2 regions of the Lysinibacillus sp. FSL M8-0337 genome follow, and region 1 is predicted to be linked to the other one. Evidence: riboswitches for the same ligand, from Rfam matches in the RefSeq annotation. Region 1 holds a riboswitch; the other holds the start of a gene.
The links. A riboswitch is a leader RNA that binds a small molecule or an ion and turns the genes downstream of it on or off. The one in region 1 is predicted to bind S-adenosylmethionine.
Positions count from the first base shown of each region.

Region 2: another riboswitch for S-adenosylmethionine. It lies ahead of metK (methionine adenosyltransferase); the one in region 1 lies ahead of metA (homoserine O-succinyltransferase).

Region 1 covers NZ_CP151996.1:2,154,880-2,163,209, forward strand. Annotated here, with positions in the region: gene MKY08_RS10220 (YhdT family protein) at 1-112, shown strand, start outside; gene panF (sodium/pantothenate symporter) at 112-1,557, shown strand; gene MKY08_RS10230 (nucleotide excision repair endonuclease) at 1,648-2,019, opposite strand; SAM riboswitch class I at 2,263-2,372, shown strand; gene metA (homoserine O-succinyltransferase) at 2,474-3,409, shown strand; gene MKY08_RS10240 (endospore germination permease) at 3,483-4,619, opposite strand; gene MKY08_RS10245 (hypothetical protein) at 4,644-4,877, opposite strand; gene MKY08_RS10250 (Ger(x)C family spore germination protein) at 4,884-6,080, opposite strand; gene MKY08_RS10255 (spore germination protein) at 6,102-7,649, opposite strand; gene MKY08_RS10260 (HesB/YadR/YfhF family protein) at 7,795-8,085, opposite strand; gene plsY (glycerol-3-phosphate 1-O-acyltransferase PlsY) at 8,105-8,330, opposite strand, start outside.
Region 2 covers NZ_CP151996.1:3,467,076-3,475,405, forward strand. Annotated here, with positions in the region: gene MKY08_RS16705 (TIGR01212 family radical SAM protein) at 1-4, shown strand, start outside; gene MKY08_RS16710 (class I SAM-dependent methyltransferase) at 1-627, shown strand; gene MKY08_RS16715 (alanine/glycine:cation symporter family protein) at 669-2,177, opposite strand; gene MKY08_RS16720 (alpha/beta hydrolase) at 2,307-3,113, opposite strand; gene MKY08_RS16725 (gamma carbonic anhydrase family protein) at 3,249-3,761, shown strand; gene metK (methionine adenosyltransferase) at 4,117-5,313, opposite strand; SAM riboswitch class I at 5,571-5,689, opposite strand; gene pckA (phosphoenolpyruvate carboxykinase (ATP)) at 5,892-7,478, shown strand; gene MKY08_RS16740 (prolyl oligopeptidase family serine peptidase) at 7,555-8,330, opposite strand, start outside; gene MKY08_RS16745 (NUDIX domain-containing protein) at 8,315-8,330, opposite strand, start outside.

The sequences.
Region 1 (8,330 bases):
GTTTTTCTATAGTTGCATCGCTGGAACAGGTTTTATGATTGTATTAATCTGGCTCGTCTTAAAGCTCTTTTTTAAAGAGGTACCATTTGATGACGGGGAGGTGGATGAATAATGCATTGGCAAGTTATTTTTCCGCTTCTTGTTTTTTTAATTATTATTTTTGGGATTGGCATATGGGCGAATAAGCATGTTCGTTCATCGAATTCATTTTTACAGGAATATTTTCTTGGCGGTCGTGAAATGGGTGGCTTTATCCTAGCAATGACGATGATTGCCACTTATGGTAGTGCAAGTAGTTTTATCGGTGGACCTGGTGTTGCTTATAATAAAGGACTTGGATGGGTCTTGTTAGCGATGGCTCAACTGCCCGCAGGCTATTTTGTACTGATGATACTAGGCAAGAAATTTGCTATTATTGCTCGCCGCTATCAAGCGATTACATTAATTGATTTTTTACGTGAACGCTACAAAAGCCATGTCATTGTTATATTGTCAGCGATAAGTATTATTGTCTTTTTATTTTCTGCGATGATGGCACAATGGGTCGGGGGCGCGCGCTTAATTGAATCATTAACCGGTCTTGACTATACAGCAGCACTCTTTATTTTTGCTGTTTCAGTATTAATTTATGTGATTATCGGAGGATTCCGTGCTGTAGCGTTAACGGATACGGTTCAAGGTTCCATTATGGTGATTGGTACTGTAATTTTACTGATTGGGACAATCGTTGCCGGTGGTGGCATCGACCAAATTATGACGTCCCTTGTTGCAGAAAATCCAAACCTAGTGTCACCATTTGGTGCTGAAGGGGAACTGACACCATTGTACGTCTCAACATTTTGGATTTTAATCGGCATTGGTGTGGTAGGGCTCCCTCAAATAGCCGTCCGCGCCATGAGCTATAAAGATTCCAAAAGCATGCATTTAGCGATAATTATTGGCACAATTGCTATTGGGACAATTATGTTCGGGATGCACTTGATTGGTGTATTAGCCCGTCCAGTAATCCCTGGCATTGAAATTGGCGATAAGGTAATGCCGTTGCTTACGTTAAAAGTGTTGCCGCCGTTTTTAGCGGGCATTGTGTTAGCAGCACCGATGGCAGCGACGATGTCTACCGTGAATGCGTTGCTGATGCTAGTTAGTTCAACAGTGGTAAAGGATATTTATTTGAATTATATCAAGCCCACTGCCAATGATAGAGAAATCAAGCGTGCTAGCTTCGTGGTAACAACAGTGATTGGTTTAGCAGTCGTTGTATTTGCGTTAAATCCGCCAGATTTACTAGTTTGGCTCAATTTATTTGCATTTGGCGGCTTAGAAGCGGTCTTTATTTGGTCAGTTGTCCTAGGGTTGTATTGGCAAAAGGCCAATAAATACGGGGCGATTGCGTCCATGATTACGGGCATGACGTTATATATTATGATTGATCGCTTTTATCCGACGATATTTGGTATGCATACGGTGACTATCCCTATCGTAGCTTCATTGATTATCTTTGTTATCGTCAGTTGGCTAACAGCTCATAAATTTAAAGATGAAAAACTATTTATCTAATGATGAAAACCTCGAGTGACAACGCTTGGGGTTTTTCATTTTGCCGCTATAGTATAGAAAAACCGTTAGCATGTGCTAACGGTTTGAATCTTAATAAAATACTTTATCTAGATTATATTTTGCACGGAATGTGTTAATCGCATATGTTTCGTAAATTTCACGTTCCATTGGATCATCAATTTCATACACTTCGATTTTGAAAATTTCATCACGGTATTTTTTCATTGGTGATACATTATCTTCAAAATGCTTTTTAATACGTTGGCGAATTTTACGTGCTTTCCCTACAAATAATAGTTCATTTTTTTCGTTATAAAATAAGAAAATGCCACCTTTTTCGCGAGTGATTTTATGGAAATCAATAAAACCGTGAAAAGGCGTAATTTCTACATCCCCTGGTTTTAATACTTGCTCACGTTGACGGATTACTAAGTCTGGTTTTGGGAGTTCAATTTTAATCAAAATATTCACGTTCCTCTCTGTTACTAAAGGTATATGTTAACATAATACCTCTATGATTGCCATTACGATTTATTGGTTCCATTAATTTTCGTATATGCCTTTTGGAATTGGCACTGGCTGACAAAAATATAACTTGATAGTAGTGTTTAACAATTCATAAGCTTCCATTCGTTTAAATACAAAATATTCTATGTATTATTGAAATTCTTAATTGTTCATGATACAATTCTTTTTAATTGAATAATCTTATCAAGAGAAGCTGAGGGATTTGGCCCTATGACGCTTCAGCAACCTCTAACATTGTTAGAAAGGTGCTAATTCCACCAAAGGATTTTTCCTTTGAGAGATAAGAGTGAACGTGATAATTATCCTTCTCATTCTTGCTCTTATGGAATGAGGGGGATTTTTTAATTTTACATAGAGAGAAAAAAATAAAAGAAAAGGGGACTACAATATGCCAATTAATATTCCGAAAAACTTACCAGCTGGAGAACATTTACGTGAGGAAAAAATATTCGTCATGGAAGAAGACCGTGCCAAAACACAACAAATTCGTCCGTTAAATATTTTAATATTTAATTTAATGCCGGAAAAAGAGAAAACAGAATTACAATTACTTCGATTACTTGGTAATACGCCGTTACAAGTCAATATAACATTTTTAAATACAGCAACACACGAGTCTAAAAATGTTAGTAAATCGCATTTACAACTCTTTTATTCAACATTTAATGAGATACGTCATCGTCGCTTTGACGGGATGATCATTACGGGTGCACCAGTGGAAAAAATGGCATTTGAAGAAGTGAATTATTGGGAAGAAATCTCGGAGATAATGGATTGGTCTGCTAAGAATGTCACGTCTGTCTTGCATATCTGTTGGGGTGCACAGGCTGCCTTATATCATCATTATGGAATCGGAAAATTTGAATTACCAGAAAAGTGTTCGGGTGTATATTCACATGTGATTACGGATTTAACGGTCGATTTAGTAAGAGGATTTAGTGATTTATTTACAGCACCACATTCTAGGTACACTTCTGTTTCAATCGATGAAGTACGCAATCACCCGGAATTACGGTTACTATCTTATTCAGAAGATGCAGGCGTTTTTATCGTGCAATCAAAAGATAATAAAAATATTATGATTACTGGACATTTAGAATACGATGCGACAACATTAGCCGATGAATACAGTCGCGATGTGGCAAAAGGAATTGATATTGCAGTGCCTGTTAACTATTTCCCGCATGATGACCCATCTAAAGAACCTATTAATACATGGCGAGCACATACCCATTTATTATTCTCCAACTGGCTAAACTACTATGTTTATCAAGAAACGCCGTATGAATGGGATTTTGTTGATGAAATTGAATACCATATCTAATTGGTTGTTTACCATTTGCTTTTGTGAAGATCTAAAAAATCCAATTTCTCAATAGAGAGAAATTGGATTTTTTTTACGGTGTTTCACTTGAGTTTAATGTATTTTGGTCAGTTGCTGTTTTGCCTTTAATCTTTCGCATTTTTGCAATGACTAGTAATAATAGGGCTAACAAGACAGTGAATAAGCCTGAATACAGCGGCCAAATTTTTTGATTGTAATTATTAGAATGCACAATATTCGGATGAACAATTTGAGACAGCGCAATCATGCACATTCCTAATGGCAAAATCAATGGTCGGGGATCTTTAATATTTAGTATTTGTGCTATACCTATTGCAGATGCATAAAAATAGAGAAAAGTTCGAATATAGATGGAGATAATCCACATGACAGCCATAACAACTTCAACACGTTGAAAAAAATTGCCTATAGAAATCCGTTGAGCCAGTGCATAGCTAGGAAATGTCTCAATGGAAGTATTCGTTGGGCCAATAACGAGTGTTGATAGGGCTATAATGATTATTAAGACAATTCCTCCGCAAATCGTGCCGAAATAAAATCCCTTTTGTGCGGCTTTCGAGATATTGACAGCAGAGGGGAAAATCATAAGTAACATAACGAGCGGGAATGAAAAAATACTCATAAATTTAAGGATACCCGTAATTAATGATGGTGTCTTTGTTTCAAAAACGGGTTGAATATTTTCGATATTAATTTGTGGCGAAATACAAACAAGAAATACAAGAAATATAAATAAAAATATGGGAAATAGTATTTCTGCAGACCGTGCAAACACTTCAATGCCTAGAAACGATGCAAAAACAAGAATAATGGTAAATAATACAGCAAAGGACAAAGTAGGTGTCTCGGGCATTACTTCTGTTTGCATAAAGATGCCAATAAAGTATAATAATTCACTAGCCGAAAAAAATGCGAGAGTGATAAACCCTAGAGAGGTCAAAGTTCCAAGAAATTTACCTAAAATTTTTCCATTTGCTTCAACAAACGTGAGATGCGGTGTTTGATTTCCAAGGCTTGTATACAATTTTACGATTAAAAAGCTTAATAAGACGCCAATAGTTGCGCCAATCCATGCATCTTGATGAAGCTGCTTCGTAATGCTCGCTGGCACAATTAATATGGCCGTCCCAATAGAATGGAGAAAGGTAATGATTGTGAATTGTCTTGCACTAAGTAATTGTTTTTCCATGATGCACTACCCTTTCTGTCATTCTTATTGAAAAAATGATAATAATATTTTTCTAATAGGTGTAAAGATAAACGTAATGAAATTGAATGGGCTAGGGATATTTATTTTTAAACCAATGGCGATATTTAATGTTGCGCCTATAAACAATAAAATAGAAAAGGCGAATATTGTTTTTTTTTCGCCTTTTTTCAATAATGGAGGAATCATAATATAGGCAATAATCAACGAAATAAGTATGACGGTAATGCTAATAAACATCGTGGGTTACTCCTTTGAATTGTACAATAATGAGTTTTGAATTGTTCCTAATCCTTGGGTTGTGACCTGCACATCTATCGTAACTGGGACAGTAGGATAAATTGTTGACCATTCCTTATGAATCTTTTCCCACTTTTGCGGATCGCTGCGATGGAGTGCTTCGCTAAAGCCTAATAAATCGAGCTTATAATCTTTTTGTATGATAGCTAATGTTATTTCTGTATGTTCTTTTATTTTTTTTGCTGTCTTTTTATCAATCTGTTGAATGGTGTTGTTTTGGGTTAAATTAATGGCACAATTCACTTCACCAATATTTTGCGTAACTTCAATTTTAATCGTGATTTGCGGTGTCCCATTTTTGAAAGTCCCTTTAATTTTGGAGGATGAACTTGTAATTTCTGTTGATAACTCTCCACCTTTAGGGCATGCGAGAACTTCTATTGTACTTTTAATTTTATTATTCAAGTAATTAAAGTAAATACTGTCATCTTCTGATAATAACCCCACTAATTTATCCTCTTTAAAGATAGCGATGCCCGCATATTTTAAAACAACAGGTGTTTTAATTCTTTCTACATTGGTTTGGTCAATTCCTAATTGCAAATCTCCGTGTATCTCAACTGCTGATAATGCGGCACTTTTTTCTTTGTTACTAAGGGTGTTGAGCAATTCAGCTGTGCTAACAGATAAGGTTGAACCCCATGATTTTTCTGACACCTTAATCGAATTTAATAATTTATTGGCTGGCATTTTTTCAATAGGTGTTAATACATTCAGCACTTCTTTTGCAGCTGTTTTATGAGATACTACAAGATCAAAGTCGTTTCTAAATTCATGATCTCTCGCAATAAAATCTAGTGGTTCGTTTAAGCCCTCTTCTGCTAATTCTTCACCAATTACGACAATTTGCAAATGAGCAAAATAAGGTTTCCGTGGTGTTATTGTTGTCATTCTTCTAATGGCTTCAAACACACTTTTTCCCTTTGCATGGTAGGTAACAACGGGTGCGCGGCCACTAGATGGTTGCTTTGAGGAAATTTGACTCGGGTCTACTACTTGAATGGAAACTTCAAAATCCTCGTCTACTTTATCGATGCCTAGTGCAACGACAATTGCTAATTCGTTTAACTCCCGCTTACTCCAGCAACCACTCAATATTAAAGTGAGGATTAAGAATAACAAAATCATCTTTCTGTTTGACATGATGGATTCCTCATTTGCACTTTAATGTTTAGTTCTTTTTTCGTAATATTGTTGTTCTCGGACATTATTTTGTTGACTAACGAGTCGTGGTCTTGTAAATAACTTTCTACGTGGGAATAAGACCATCGCATCTTTTTGATCTTTCACAATTAATGGCCCGAATGGACTCATATAGGGAACACCAAAAGATCTTAAACTACATAAATGAAGAATAATCATCATAATGCCGAACATCACCCCAAATAAACCAAAAATCGCAGCTAATATCATAAGAGGGAAGCGCAGGACACGAATCGTGTTTGATAAGCCGTAAGAAGGAAACAGGAAGCTACAAATGGCTGTTAATGATACGATAATGACCATCACTGCGGATACTACGCCCGCTTCTACGGCAGCTTGTCCGATTACTAACGTACCAACAATGGATACGGCTGGACCAATCGTTCTTGGCATTCGTAGACCTGCCTCACGCAATATTTCAAAGGCAACTTCCATAATTAGCGCTTCAACGACGGCGGGGAAGGGCACGCCTTCTCGCTGTGAAGCGATACTAATAAGCATCGGCGTCGGTAGCATTTCTTGATGAAAGGTCGTAATAGCCACGTATAAAGAAGGCATAATTAATGCAAGCAAAATACCAAAAAAACGTAAAAGGCGGATTAGAGAACTAATAATCCAATTTTGGTAATAATCTTCTGCAGCTTGTAAAAAGGATGTAAATACGACAGGGACGGTTAACACTAGAGGTGTGCCATCCACTAATATTGCAATTCGACCTTCTAATAATTCACCGGCAATAACATCTGGGCGTTCTGTATTATAAACCATTGGAAATATGGAAAATTTCGAGTCCTGAATAAAATCCTCTAAATATCCAGTTTCTAATACGCCATCAATTTTAATTTTATCTAGGCGGTCAAGCACCTCTTGTACAATTTTGTCATTTGCTATGCCATTGATATACATAACAGCTACATCTGTTTGGGTTACCTCTCCTATGACCCGAGATTTTATCCAAAGATTAGGACTTTTTATTTTACGACGAATGAGTGCTGTGTTGGTCCGTAATGTTTCCGTAAAAGACTCTCTGGGCCCTCTAATCACAGATTCTGTTTGTGGCTCGGTGACGGCTCGATCTTTTGCGCTTTTAGTATCTGTCGCAATTGCCACGGATTGCCCTTCTATGACAATGACGGTCTCACCATTTAAAATGGACGTAAATAACGCGGTAAAATCATAAAGATCTTTCACATCACCTACCGCTAAACATTGTTTTTTCATATAGTCGTTTATGTTGTCAATTGTATTTTCCGGTTCGTTGTCAATTTCAAACAGTAGATTTTCTAGTATAAAATCCGTAATTACCGTTTTGTCGGATATGCCATCAATGTTAATAATAGCGATGGCCAAACAATCAAGTTTGTCGATAATCATTTCACGAATAATCACATCATTACTATGACCAAGTGCTTCTTTGATGGTAAAAATATTTTCTGAAAGAGAAGTGTGCAGTAAATTCGTTGCTGGATTTTGCTGTTGGGAGGTATTGTTGTTTTCTGAAACGGGCATTTATATTCCTCCTCAGAGTATAGATTGACTAGTATGAGGATGGTCAATTTTGCGAATAGCTAAACCAAACCGAGAAAACTTAAGATGGTTTAGTCTTGAAATAAAAAAACAGTATTTCCTTTCAATAGAGAAAGGAAATACTGTGTTATTTTATATAGTCATACTTTAATTCGTGAAGTTGTTCGTCTACATCAACGTGTAAGTTATAATCGTTAAAAAACCATAGATCTTTTTCGTCAATATAGTATGTTACATCGTCTACTACTGTTTGAACGCCTATCTCAATTGGTTCTTCACGTGTCATCCCTAGGGAAAAACCTTCATGAAAGGGACTTGAGCCGCCATATCTAGCGTAAAAGCGAATTGAATCACCTTTTTCGACTTCCATTTCATTTTTAAACCATTGTAAAGCTTGCGCTGTCAATGCGATATTCATGCGAGAACTCCTTTCGTTTTTAAAGCCATTTAACTTTTGGCTCCGTGCCATTTTTAATGCGCGAAATATTTGCTCGGTGTCGATAAATGATAAAGGTAAATAAAAAGGCTACTAAAATCCCTAATGCAAAATCGCCTGTCACAAAAAAATAGATTATCGAATAGATTAATGCTACAAGTGCCGCAATCATTGATGTGAGGCTGACAATTTTCGTGAGCTTTAATGTTACGATAAAAGTGATGAAT
Region 2 (8,330 bases), 1.3 Mb from region 1:
ATGAAGCTTCAACGCGTCTTACAATATGCACAGCAATTATTAATAGACTCAATACAAGAAGGCGATACTGTTGTCGATGCTACGGCTGGAAACGGTCATGATACATTATTTTTAGCTCAACTTGTTGGTGATAACGGACAAGTTTATGCCTTTGACGTGCAAAAAAATGCAGTCGATGCTACTTTGCACCGTCTGCTAGACAATGCCTTAGAACACCGTGCCCTTGTGTTACATACGGGGCACGAAAATATAGCCAAGCATGTTCAAAAACCAGTTGCGGCTGCTATATTCAATCTTGGCTATTTACCTGGCAGTAACCATGATATCGTAACAAAACCAAATACAACGATTCTAGCAATTCAAGATTTATTACAACTGCTAAAAATCGGCGGTTTAATTGTCCTTGTCATTTACCATGGGCATCCAGGCGGCAAAGAAGAACGTGACGCAGTCATCGACTATGTTAGTCAGTTACCACAAAAATATATCCATGTGTTAAAATACGAATTTTTAAACCAACAAAACGATCCACCATTTGTCATTGCATTAGAAAAAATGAAAGACTTCCCGGTGCCAGTCACTCAAACAATTCTGAACGCACAAGCAGCCGGTTGCGACGGCAATTAAAATAAAAAATCCTCTCATAATGAGAGGACTTTTTTTATACATTATTTATTTTTGCGTTTATCATTGTAATCAACCCAAAAATCTGCACCTTTAATTCCTAGTTTACGAGGATCAAACACAGGGTCTTTGCCTTCTTTTTTCTGTTTCTCGTAATCTTTTAATGCGAGAATCGCAGGCTTCATAATAATTAAAATGGCAATAACGTTAATCCATACCATTAATCCTAAACCAACGTCACCCATTGCCCATGCAAGGTCAGATGTACGAATCGTTCCATAAAATGTTGCAATTAAAAAGGCGATTTTAGCTATCCAAATGAAAATCTTTTCGGTTTGCCCCGAGAATAAATAGGCCACATTCGTCTCTGCTATATAGTAGTACGCCATAATAGTCGTAAATGCGAAGAAGAATAAAGCGATTGCTACGAAGCTTGAACCAATGCCTGGCAATGAAGATTCCACTGCCCATTGTGTATACGCAGCGCCTTCTTTAATACTTTTCGCAAAGGTAATTTGCTCCTCACCCGTAAGGCCATTTTCATTAAATTCACCAACGTAAATAAACGGATCTGTACCTTCCGCAGCTTTCTCATTCTGTACATTATACATACCTGTAAATAAGATCATAAATGCTGTAGCCGAACAAACTAATAATGTATCAATGTACACAGATGCCGCTTGCACGATACCTTGTTTAGCAGGGTGTGAAACTTCAGCTGCCGCCGCTGGATGTGCACCAGTTCCTTGACCCGCTTCGTTGGAATAAATACCACGCTTAACCCCCCAAGCGATTGCTGAACCAATAATTCCCCCAAATACTTCTTGTGCACCAAAAGCACTTGAAAAAATCAGCGAAAATACAGCAGGTACTTCTGAAATATTCATAAAAATAATAACGATTGCCATTAGAATATAAGCTAAAGCCATGAATGGTACTACTATCTGTGCAACATTTGCAATGGATTTAACCCCACCGATAATAATTGCACCTAATAATACAACAATAATAATACCTGTAATCCAAGATTCCATTCCAAAAGCGTTTTCAACGGCACCTGCTATTGCATTTGATTGAACGCCAGGCATTAGTATCAACATGGCTATTAACGCTGCAATCGCAAAAATGATTGCAAACCACTTCTGCCCCATCCCTTTTTCAATATAAAAGGCTGGACCACCACGATATTCTGTTTCTTTCTCTTCTTTGTATATTTGCGCTAATGTTGACTCCACATAAGCTGTCGCTGCACCGATGAAGGCAATTGCCCACATCCAAAAAATAGCACCAGGTCCCCCCATTGCAATGGCAGTTGCTGTACCAGCAATGTTACCTGTACCAACGCGCCCAGATAATGCAATCGACATTGCTTGGAAAGAAGAAATTCCCTTTTCTGATTTTTCCCCTTTAAACATTAAGACAAACATGTCCTTAATATGTCTTATTTGTAGGAACCGTGTAATAATTGAAAAGAATAAACCGATTAATAAAATACCATAAATAAACCACGGCCCCCATAAAATACTGTTCAGAAAACTAACAATACTTTCCATCTTACCCCTCCCAAAATATGAATATTCGTTCTTTAAGACATTATAGTATTACATTTTTCTGAAAATTACAACATTATTTTTAAGTTACTATACATCTTATTCAACAATATTTTTCGGAGGGGAAACATTCTATCGAATTATATAACCAATTCTACGCAAAGCATTATTAATAAAATCACGGATATAGAAAAAAATCTCATCTCTCTCTATTTCATGGAACAGATTATGGTAGCATTTTGCCCATTCTTTAAATTGGAATTCTGCAAACTCCTGCTGGTGTAACCAATTACGTGTTTGTCTAGTTTCTGTAATGCTATCTCTTTCTCCAGTCATAATAAGCATAGGGGTATTTGGAAACTCTGCTTTCGGCATAATCACTAAATTGCGCATCATCTGTTGTAACTCACGATACCATTTTACTGAGATGACAGACATAAAAGGAAACTCGTCCTTCATTTCATCTCTACCTTCGACACTACGTGATAACTTGTCGAAAGTAATATCATGTGTCATCTTAACACTTGCCGTCAAAGCACTTAAGCTCGTTAATGCATTCGATAATTTTCCAGGCTGTAAGTTCAATTGCAGCCAAGGTGAGGTCAAGACAATTCCTGCACATTCATATTTTCTCTTATGCATTGTATGCAGTATTAACGTTGCTCCTAGTCCATGCCCTATTAAAAATACTGGCAAATTATATGAAAAGGCATTTTCAATTAAATGCCTAGTATACTTGTTGTATTCTTTAAAGTCCTCATCATGGACACGTGATAGTTTCGCATTTGCCCCATGATTCGGTAAATCGCCCATGACTACGTGGAAGCCTTCCATTCTAAGTTTTTCAATCAGCCATGCGTACCAACGGTGGTTTTCATATGCACCGTGAACAATAGCAATCACAGCCTTCGCTTGTCCATCAGCTTCCCATTTCCACATTCACATAGTCCTCCTAAATAATTAGTTACACAATAATTATAACGAAATATTCGTACCATTATAAAATTATATTTGCATAAAATTGCGTATTTGATACGATAATACTACATCAAAGAAAGAAAAGAGGCGATTAGCATGATTTATCCTTTTAAAGACAAAACACCTACAATCGATCCATCAGTTTTTATTGCTGACTATGCAACCGTTACTGGAGACGTAACGATTGGAGCAGAGACAACAATATGGTTTAATACAGTGATTCGAGGCGATGTATCCCCTACAATTATTGGTAAACGAGTAAGCATCCAAGATCTTTGTTGTCTACATCAAAGTCCAAAATATCCATTAATAATCGAAGATGAAGTAACAGTTGGACACCAAGTAACCTTACATAGCTGTACAATTCGAAAAAATGCCTTAATTGGTATGGGATCAATTGTGTTAGATGGGGCAGAGATAGGAGAAGGTGCATTTATCGGTGCGGGTAGTCTTGTCCCTCCAGGTAAAGTCATACCTCCCAATTGTTTAGCATTAGGACGTCCAGCGAAAGTTGTACGTGAATTAAATGCTGAAGATAAAGAAGATATGGAACGTATCGTTAGAGAATACGCGGAAAAAGGACAATATTACAAATCTCTTCAAAAATAATGGTTGCTCAATTCGGGCACATTGCCCCATAGTTGTAGGTGTTTAAATACGAAACAACTCTTTATGAAATAAATTCGCAATTTTCTTCCAACCGCCTACAGTACATCTTGTATGCTAGACGTACGGGAAGAAAGCGAATTTTTTCAATCACTTACGTAAAGTGCGCTTAAGTCTTTCACTTGATTAGAGAGCACTAGTTGCCTTCACAATTTAAATAGAAGGTGCATTTCTCCCCGACCTAGTAGCAGTAAGAAGAAATGCGAAAGGCAAGATAAAAAGGGGCCACTAGCTAGCCCCTTTCAATAAAACATTTACGTTTGTTCATTACCAAATCGAATGTTCTTGATAAAACAAATTATAAACTCGCTTTTTCTCTTAGTGCATCTGCCTTGTCCGTATTTTCCCAAGGTACATTTAAATCTGTCCGGCCAAAGTGACCGTATGCAGCCGTTTGTTTATAAATTGGACGACGTAAATCAAGCATTTTAATGATGCCTGCTGGACGTAGATCGAAAAGTTCGCGAACCCATTTTACGATTTCACTTTCACTTACTCGTCCTGTACCAAACGTATCAACGGCAATCGATACCGGCTGCGCTACACCGATAGCATAAGCAAGCTGTACTTCTGCACGTTCTGCTAAACCAGCTGCAACAATATTTTTCGCTACATAACGAGCTGCATAGGCTGCTGAACGGTCCACTTTCGTAGCATCCTTACCAGAGAATGCACCACCACCATGACGTGCATAACCACCGTATGTATCAACGATGATTTTACGACCAGTAAGTCCAGCATCTCCTTTTGGACCACCAATAACAAAACGACCAGTTGGGTTGATGAAGTATTTAGTCTGTGCATCTAATAACTCACTAGGAACTACTGGAGCAATTACTAATGCTTTTAAATCTGCTTGAATTTGTTCAAGTGTTGCTTCTTCATCATGCTGAGTTGAAATAACGATCGTATCAACACGAACAGGGACATTGTTTTCATCATACTCAATTGTTACTTGCGTTTTACCATCTGGACGTAAATATGCTAATTCACCTGATTTACGTACTTCTGTTAAACGACGAGCCAATTTATGCGCTAAACTAATTGGTAAAGGCATTAATTCAGGTGTTTCATTACATGCATAACCGAACATTAATCCTTGGTCACCTGCACCAATCGCTTCAATATCCGCATCTGTCATTGAACCTTCACGTGCTTCTAATGCTTGGTCTACACCTTGGGCAATATCAGGTGATTGCTCTCCGATTGCGACTAGTACAGCTAAGTTTTCAGCATCAAAGCCATACTTGCCTCGTGTATAGCCGATTTCTGCTACTGTATCACGCACAATGCCTTTAATATCTACATAAGTAGAAGTAGTAATTTCTCCTGCTACTAATACTAAGCCTGTTGTGACTGTTGTTTCACACGCTACACGGGCATTAGGATCTTCTGTTAAAATGGCATCTAAAATAGCATCCGAGATTTGATCACAAATTTTATCTGGATGTCCTTCTGTTACACTCTCTGATGTAAACAATCGACGGTTTGTCATTTGGTTTTCCTCCTATTACTCTTACAAATAGTATTTGCGAAATTAATACGGTACTCATTACCCATGTCAAGTCCGCTCCTAAAGGATTGAACTCTCAAGCCGTTGTTGCTTTTAACATGAGGATTTCGAAAGATCCGTCATTATAATAAGGAAAGAATTGCACATACTTACCTTTACATTCATTTTAAAAATAAAAAAAATCCTTTTCTCACGTGTACTTAACATGAGGAAAGGAATAATGACTGCGTAACCTTTCACTCTTATCGTTCAAGGGGTATCCCCTTGCATCAGGTTGGCACCAACGCATGTCGTGAAATAGTTCATGCAGGTTGCCGGGTTTCACAGGGCCTGACCCTCCACCAGCTCGGGATAAGAGTATCCGTTCAATTCCTCATCTTACGGAAAAGGTAGAACAATGTCAATTATTTTATGTCGTTTTGTTGAAAAGTATTTAAAACTCGAAAATAATTTTTGAATTAGTATAGATTATTAAAGCAATTGTGTTATACTATTTTTGAAATTAAGAAAAACTCCCTCAAACTCAAGGGAATACTATAAAAAAGGATGGTATTTAATCGATGAATTCAGTAGAAATTGCAAACGAACTGAAGGAATTATTAAACGGCGGGAACATTAACGTTCAACTTTCAGTACCACAATTAGCTGAAAAAGCTACATCTCGTGGTGAGGCAATGTTAACAGTAGATGGCGCAGTTCGTGCAGAAACTGGCAAATACACTGGTCGTTCACCTAAAGATAAATATACGGTAGAAGAAGAAAGCACAAAAGATAAAATTGACTGGGGTAAAGTAAACCAACCAATTTCTTCTGAAGTGTTCGATAACTTATATGTAAAAGTAGTTAAATACTTAAAAGAACGTGACGAATTATTTGTATTTAAAGGTTTTGCTGGTGCTGACAAAGATTCACAATTAAGTATTCAAGTAATCAATGAATATGCTTGGCACAATCTTTTCGCCCATCAATTATTTATCCGTCCAACTGAAGAAGAATTAGCTTCTCACGTTGCTGATTTCACAATTATTTCAGCTCCTAACTTTAAAGCAGATCCAGCTGTTGATGGTACAGCTTCTGAAACATTCATCATTGTATCACTTGAAAAGAAAATCATCCTAATCGGTGGTACTGAATATGCTGGTGAAATTAAAAAATCGATTTTCGGTATTATGAACTACCTATTACCGCAACAAGGTATCCTATCAATGCACTGTTCAGCAAACGTTGGAGAAGCTGGTGATGTAGCATTATTCTTCGGTTTATCTGGTACTGGTAAAACGACTTTATCGGCTGATCCTGACCGCAAATTAATCGGTGACGATGAGCACGGTTGGTCTGACAACGGCGTATTTAACATTGAGGGCGGTTGCTACGCAAAAACAATTAACCTTTCTGCTGAAAAAGAACCTGAAATCTACAACGCAATCCGCTTCGGTTCTGTACTAGAGAACGTAGCTGTAGATCCTGAAACTCGTGTTTGCGATTACGATGATGGTTCATTAACAGAAAATACACGTGTTGCTTATCCAATCCAATATATCGAAAATATCGTTGATCCATCTGTTGCAGGTCACCCAAAAACAATCGTCTTCTTAACTGCTGATGCATTTGGTGTTTTACCTCCAATCAGTAAATTAACAAAAGAACAAGCAATGTATCACTTCCTAAGTGGTTTCACATCTAAACTTGCAGGTACTGAACGTGGTGTAACAGAGCCAGAACCAGTATTCTCTACATGTTTCGGTTCTCCATTCCTTCCACTTCCAGCAACTGTGTATGCAGAAATGTTAGGTCAAAAAATCGATGAGCATGGCGCACAAGTATTCCTTGTAAACACTGGTTGGACTGGTGGCGAATATGGTACAGGTAGCCGTATGAAGCTTTCTTATACTCGTTCAATGGTACGTGCTGCTATCGACGGAAAACTAAACAATGTTGAAACAATTCAAGACGCTGTATTTGGCTTAAACATCCCTACAGCAGTTGAAGGTGTACCATCAGAAGTACTGAACCCACGCGATGCTTGGTCAGACAAAGCTGCTTACGATGTGAAAGCTGCTGAACTTGCTGGTCTATTCAACGACAACTTCAAGAAATTCTCAAATGTTTCTGAAGCAATCACTAAACTTGGTGGTCCATTAAAATAATGCATACAAAAAGGGAACGATGTATTCGTTCCCTTTTTTTAGTGTCTTTTTTTAGTGCCAGGCACTCAAACAATTTTCACTGTTTCTTCATCCACTCGCATAATGCACGAACCATTTCACGATTTTGTGCTGGTGGATATTGGTGGGCAAAACGTTGATCATACCAAGTTTCATACACCTTATTGGCATCTTCTAAGTAAAATGCTAACTGCCTTGCATGCTCAATATCTACATTTTCATCCCGATAGCCGTGGATAATTAGCACTGGGGCTGTAATCTTTTCGACTTGAAATAAAGGTGTGCGTGCATCATAGGCTTCTGGTACACGGTTAGGGGTCCCACCAATAATCCGTTTCATCATACGACGCATATCGGTTCTCTCCCAGTATGTAGCAGTGGCATCCGAAACGCCTGCCCAAGTCACAACGGATGTAATATCCTTTCTTAAAATGGCCGTCCAAAGCGCCATAATACCTCCACGTGAAAATCCAAACACATGGATATGATCATTGCAAAATTGTTTTAGTACATCTACCCCATGCACTGCATCAAAACGATCTTGACCTGCAAACTCATCACGACCTTCTCCACCTCTATTCCCTCGATAATAAGGAGCAAAAACGATAAAACCTTGGGCTGCAAATTGTGCAACACGTGCTGGTCTTACCATGCCGATACTTTGCATACCTCCACGCAAATATAAAAAACCGTCATATGTACCTTCTGCTTTAGGCTCTGCTAGCAAGCCTTTGACACGCAATCCAAGGGATAGATACGTAATTTCTGTTAATCGAATAGCTGGATTCGGTGAAGGATATGGACGTTTTTCAACTATTTCACCATTGATTGTCA